Regions from separate parts of the Fulvivirga lutea genome, predicted to be linked through region 2. Evidence: riboswitches for the same ligand, from Rfam matches in the RefSeq annotation. Region 2 holds a riboswitch; the other holds the start of a gene.
What was found. A riboswitch is a leader RNA that binds a small molecule or an ion and turns the genes downstream of it on or off. The one in region 2 is predicted to bind S-adenosylmethionine.

Region 1 (3,425 bases), 1.9 Mb from region 2:
GAACACTTCTACTTGCATCTAACACATGAACAACCGCCCCTTCATAATTAGGATCAATTTTAACCGCAGTGTGAATTCTAGAGGTGGTGGCACCACCAATCAACAAGGGAATTTTAAGGTTCTGACGCTGCATTTCTTTAGCAACATCTACCATTTCGTCCAGTGAAGGCGTAATCAACCCGCTGAGACCAATAGCTATTACCTCTTCTTCAATTGCCTTGGAAATAATTTTATCAGCAGGTACCATTACACCCATATCAATTATTTCATAGTTGTTACAGGCAAGTACAACTCCTACTATATTCTTACCAATATCGTGCACATCTCCCTTAACTGTAGCAAGAAGTATTTTCTTACCTGCTTTTGGCGAATTGTTCTTTCTCTTTTCTTCTTCCATGAATGGTTCAAGGTAAGCCACGGCCTTTTTCATCACTCTGGCACTTTTTACCACCTGTGGCAGGAACATTTTACCCGAACCAAACAAATCACCCACTACATTCATTCCGTCCATTAACGGGCCTTCAATAACCTTCAGTGGACTTTCTAACTTTGCTCTAGCTTCCTCAGTATCCTCATCAATAAACTCAATTATACCTTTTACAAGCGCATGTTCTAAGCGTTTTTCTACTGGTTCTTTTCTCCAGGCATCATCTACTTCTCTCTTCTTTGAGCCTCCTTTCACCTGTTCAGCAAAAGTTAAAAGCCTCTCAGTTGCATCATCTCTCCTATCGAGTAATACGTCTTCAACATGCTCTAATAGGTCTTTAGGTATCTCATCATACACCTCTAACATGGTGGGGTTGACAATGCCCATGTCCATCCCGTTTTTAATGCCATGATAAAGAAATGCTGCATGCATAGCTTCACGCACCCTATTATTACCTCTAAATGAAAAAGAAACATTGCTCACTCCGCCACTCACATGTGCACCCGGCAAGTTCTCTCTGATCCATTTTGTAGCATTAAAAAAGTCTAAAGCATTCTTTCGATGTTCTTCCATACCAGTAGCGACAGGAAAGATGTTCGGATCGAAAATAATGTCGTTTGGATTGAATTTTACTTCATTCACCAGTATGTCATAGGATCTTTTACAAATATCAATGCGCCTTTGATAAGTATCTGCCTGACCATCCTCATCAAAAGCCATAACAATTACGGCAGCGCCATATCTTTTAATCACTTTGGCCTGATGTATAAATTCTTCTTCACCTGCCTTCAAACTGATGGAGTTAACCACTCCTTTGCCCTGTATGCACCTAAGACCCGCCTCAATAATGTGCCATTTGGAGGAATCAATCATAATAGGAACTCTGGCAATATCAGGCTCAGACGCGATGAGGTTTAAGAACCTAACCATTGCTTCCTCGCCATCCAACATACCTTCATCCATGTTCACATCGATGATTTGCGCCCCACCTTCTACCTGTTCACGGGCTACTTCTAAGGCTGCGTCAAAATCATCGGCTTTAATTAGGTTCAGAAATTTCTTTGAGCCAGTAACATTGGTACGCTCGCCTACATTTACAAAATTAGATTCAGGCGTAATGATAAGCGGTTCTAGTCCACTCAGTTTTAAAAATGATTGATGCGCTAATGGCATATAAACAGTTTAGTTAATTCAAAAAAAAAGCTCTCCCGATATGTCAGGAGAGCTTTAATAAAATGCATCTATTCTGACTTATCTCTCCTGACAGTATTCGTCAGGATGGATTTAGCACCTTTCCCTCAAATAAATGAGTGGTGGTTGCCAAGGCTTCACAGGGCCATGTCCCTCTGCCTTTCTTGATAAGAGTATCTTAAAGAACTTTGAATCAAATATATAGTATAAATTAATACAAAATACATTTGATAGTAAAAATAACCCGTAAGGCGTCAAAAGGTTATTTTAAACCCCTGATTTGACAGGATTTGAGCTGCCAGACTTACCGCAACAGTCCACTGTTATCCTGCCCGCCAACTGGCGGACGAGGTCCGTCCATCAACTGACGAACGGATGAGGCCTTGTTTTGGAAAAAGGCTCACTCGGTATTGTTTTATTGTTAGGTTTAAAAAACACGGTCAAGCCTTACGGGTACTGCAAAGCTACCCGTATTAAACGATCTAAAAAATGATTCTGGTTTAATTCACAAACGAAAACCGCAGATATTTAATATCATGCCCCTCTTCACTAAACTTCTTTTCATATCTAGTGCGAATATCATGACATTCAGGTTTCAGCTCGGAGTGGTATAAATCGAAGGTATATGTGAGGTCTTTAATGTCGGTTCTGTTTTTCAATACTTCTAATGAATATTCAAATAAACCCGTATTATCAGTTTTTAATCGAATAACAGCATCGCTCTTCACTAACGATTTATAGATATCTAAATAACGATCATGAGTAACTCTTCGCTTCTCATCTCGATCCCTAGGTCTTGGGTCGGGGAAAGTAATCCAAATTTCACTTACTTCATTTTTCTCGAAAAAATTAGAAAGTTCTAACATGTGTGTTCTTAGGAAAGCAACATTCGAAAGGCCTTCATCTAAAGCAATGCCACTTCCTTTCCAAATTCGATCTCCTTTAATATCTATACCTATGTGGTTTCGTTCCGGAAAGATTCTTGCCAAGCCAATGGAATATTCTCCTCTGCCACATGCCAGTTCCAATGTAATCGGTTGATCATTTCTAAAAATCAACTCGTTCCATTTTCCTTTCACTTTCTCATAAATCTCTTTACTTGGCTCAACTACATTAGGCCTTTCAGCTATTTCAGCAAACTTTCTTAATTTTCTTCTACCCATGCTTACGTATAAAGCTGCAAACTTAAAGATTATCTAATTCAGCCACCACAAAATTGCTTCCTCCAATAAATATCAAATCATTCAAATTAGCATTACTTCTAGCGGCATCTACCGCCTCATTCACATTCTTTATAACAATTCCTGCCAAACCAAATTGATTACCCTTTTCAGCAAGTGCTTCTGCAGCCATAGCTCTTGGAATATTTGCCTGGCAAAAGTAATAAGTCGCATTTTTAGGTAATAGAGAAAGAATTTTACTCACATCCTTATCGTTAACCATGCCTAAAACTATATGGAGTTTCTCAAACTGAAGTGAATTGATCTGATCAAGAATATATATTATACCGGCTTCATTATGGCCAACGTCACAGTACATTAGTGGCTTTTCTGCCAGCTTCTGCCAGCGTCCTTTTAAATTCGTTAAATCAAATACTTTGTGAACCCCACTTGTAATGGCTTCATTTGAGATGCTATAGCCTCTTTCATTTAATATGTCTATAGCGCTGAATACGCCTAACAAATTTCGAAACTGATATTTGGGAAGGCTGGTTGTGTCTATTGTTAACCACTCTTTGCCTTCTTTTAATACTACATTATTCTTAAACTCGTAGTTATCACCGGCAAATGTAATTACGGAGTTGGCC
Region 2 (3,425 bases):
ATACGAACATGGCCAGAGCCGAATAGGTGCCACACTTTGGGAAAAGCCAGACCTATACATTGAGAATTCACCCATTTTCTATGCTGATAAGGTAAATACCCCATTGCTATTGTTACACAACGATGCAGACGGTCATGTGCCATGGTATCAGGGCATTGAATATTATGTAGCGCTAAGAAGATTGAACAAACCGGTTTGGATGTTGAATTATAAAGGCGAACCGCACTGGCCAACCAAATGGGAAAACAAACGTGATTTTAACATTCGTATGAACCAGTTTTTCGATCATTATTTAATGGACAAACCCATGCCGCAATGGATGGCTGAAGGTATTCCTGCTACGGAAGTGGGAATTAATAAAGGGTTAGAGTTGGTGAAGGAATAGTTTATTAGTTCAATGTTCTATATTCACTGTTGAAAGCCGTTACTGGATGAGCGTGAAAAAAAATATCAACCTGGAATTCAGTTGTCCAGAGAATCTCAACTCTATGGAACCAACCATGGACGGATTCAACTGCAACAAATGCTCGAAAGAACTTATTGACTTTAGGAATAAATCTGATGAAGAAATCCAACGGATAATTTCAAAGTCATTAAACCCAATATGTGGAGTTTTTAAGCGGTCTCAGTTGAGTCACAGGTTTTTGAAATACGCTGCTGCTACATTTATTGCAACTGCCACTTCGATTAACATTAACGCTCAAACCAAAGAACTAGATAGTTTGGAGCTCGAATATGCAATTGACTCACTAATACAAACCGAATTCGAAGATAATGACATCCCATTTCTCGGAATCATTGTGGAAACTCAAGCCGAACCAATTGGCGGATATCCCAAATTCTTCGAAGCAATTTCTAAAGCGGTAAAATATCCAGCCGAACTTAAAGAGAAAGGTAGAGTCTTTATCCAATTCACAGTTGACACTCTAGGTCAAATGGACGAATTCAAAATCGTAAGGGGCTACAATGAACTTGCGGATCAGGCTACCTTAAACGCTTTAAAGAATCTGAACTTCCCCTTCAGCCCTGCTGAACAAAGAGGAAAACCGGTAAGAACTCGTTTGGTAATTCCTGTAACATTTGATCCAAAAACTGAGGAATAAACGGCTCTCAACAAGCGCTCACCCATAACAATTAAATTATTTCCAGTACAACTATCTCAAAATCAGAATTTTACAATTATTAGAACTTTGAACTTAAAACTTTCAATTAAAAAAAATTTGGAAACCTAAAATTCCGTAACTACGTTTACACCATCAATTCGATAAGCTCATCTGAGTAAATCGATTTATAAAGAAGCGTGGAGAGACAGGCTCAAAGAAGCGCTAGCAACCATCGAAACCAAAAGTAGAAAGGTGCTAAATCCTGATCCCAAGAATGTTTGCCGAGTGGCCGACAAGGGAGAATATAAATTGATAACAATGAAAAGATCAATTCAACACCAAACAGGATTACTTGCCACATTTCAAAGAAGTCTCAACTCTTTGATGCAATCTCCTTATTCAATGTCGTGTTGCTGTTGCTGTAACAGCATGGCGCGCTGTTGTTAGTCACAGCAACCTTCGCCTTTGGGTGAATTTCGATTAGTTTTCTTTCTTTTTTACTGTCACCCTGAACTTCCTGCCCGTACCATTCAGGCGGGGATTCAGGGTCTCGACAAATGATGGAATCAGATTTTGAAATCAATTCAGAATGACAATTTCATCAAAAGGAGATAGCACATCCAATCCAAATCCTCACCCTCCCAAAATCACATTTACAACATTATTAATTACGAGAAAAAATGTCAAAGACATTGAACTTTTCGGTGCGCTCAAGGAGTGAATCACCAGCAAAAACGAACATCAACGTAAGAGGTTTTAACCTTACTGTAGACGAACCCGAAGCCCTTGGTGGAACTGACCTGGCGCCCAATCCGGTAGAATATATTCTTGCGGGTTATGCAGGCTGCATCAATGTGGTAGCCCACATTGTCGCCAAAGAGCAAAACATCAATCTAAAAGATTTAGAAATAGATATCGATGGCGACTTAGACCCCGCAAGGCTTTTCGGCACCTCTTTTACCGAAAGGGCAGGTTACAAAAACATTCAGGTAAACCTTAAAACTTCAACCAAACTCAACGAAGGTCAACGGGTAAAATGGCTCAAAGAAATTGAGTACAGATGCCCCGTAAATGACAATCTGAGCAACAAAACGCCTATTAAATTTTTATTAACCCCTAACAATTAGAAAACATGTCAACACAATTAAATTTTGAAACACTACAGCTACACGCTGGATACGAAAATGTAGAAGAGAGCACACGTTCAAGAGCGGTGCCTTTGTACCAAACTTCATCTTATACCTTTAAAAATGCTGAGCATGGCGCGAATCTTTTTGCGCTTAAGGAGTTTGGCAACATCTACACCCGAATTATGAATCCAACCACCGATGTGTTTGAAAAGCGCATCGCAGCATTGGAAGGCGGAGTGGCTGCTTTAGCAGTGGGTTCCGGGCAAGCGGCCCAGTTTATAGCGCTTAATAACATTCTTAGAGCTGGAGATAATTTTGTTTCCACCTCCTTTTTGTACGGTGGAACTTATAATCAATTTAAAGTTGCATTCAAGCGGTTAGGCATTGAAGTGCGATTTGCCGAGAGTGATAAAGCAGAACATTTCTCCCAACTCATCGATGAGAATACGAAAGCCATTTATTTGGAAACCATAGGTAATCCCGGTTTTAACGTACCTGATTTTGATGCCATTGCAGAGCTGGCCAACAAACACGACATTCCTTTGGTTGTGGACAACACCTTTGGTGCTGGCGGTTATTTATTCAGACCTATTGAACATGGTGCCGCAGTGGTTACTGCCTCTGCTACTAAATGGATTGGCGGACATGGTACATCTATCGGTGGCGTAATTATCGACTCTGGTAATTTCAATTGGGGCAATGGTAAATTCCCTGATTTTACTGAGCCATCAGAAGGGTATCATGGCCTAAAATTCTGGGATACATTTGGCTTCGATAATCCGTTAGGTTTACCAAACATCGCTTTCGCCATTCGAGCAAGAGTAGAAGGTTTGCGAGATTTCGGTCCTGCATTAAGTCCATTTAACTCTTTCTTGCTTTTACAGGGGTTGGAAACTCTTTCTCTGAGAGTGCAACGTACTGTAGATAATGCACTTGAATTGGCCAAGTGGTTAGATGCACATCCGTTGGTAGAATCAGTGAACTACCCCGGATTAGAGACCAGTAGCTACCATGCACTTGCTAAAAAGTACCTGAAAAATGGTTTTGGTGGTGTATTGTCTTTTGTCATTAAAGGAGGCAAAGAAGAAGCAACAAAGTTTATTGATAGCCTTGAATTGGTAAGTCATTTAGCTAATGTGGGAGATGCAAAAACACTGATCATTCAACCATCAGCCACTACCCATCAGCAGCT

Region 1: it holds a riboswitch for S-adenosylmethionine, as region 2 does, so the genes downstream of both, metH (methionine synthase) here and JR347_RS05565 (OsmC family protein) in region 2, are expected to answer to the same signal.

Annotation. Positions count from the first base shown of each region.
Region 1 is NZ_CP070608.1:3,129,441-3,132,865, forward strand. Features, by position in the region: gene metH (methionine synthase) at 1-1,600, opposite strand, end outside; SAM riboswitch class I at 1,676-1,792, opposite strand; gene trmB (tRNA (guanosine(46)-N7)-methyltransferase TrmB) at 2,119-2,781, opposite strand; gene JR347_RS14055 (bifunctional folylpolyglutamate synthase/dihydrofolate synthase) at 2,804-3,425, opposite strand, start outside.
Region 2 is NZ_CP070608.1:1,210,653-1,214,077, reverse strand. Features, by position in the region: gene JR347_RS05575 (alpha/beta hydrolase family protein) at 1-385, shown strand, start outside; gene JR347_RS05570 (energy transducer TonB) at 432-1,103, shown strand; SAM riboswitch class I at 1,286-1,414, shown strand; gene JR347_RS05565 (OsmC family protein) at 1,784-2,230, shown strand; gene JR347_RS05560 (O-acetylhomoserine aminocarboxypropyltransferase/cysteine synthase family protein) at 2,236-3,425, shown strand, end outside.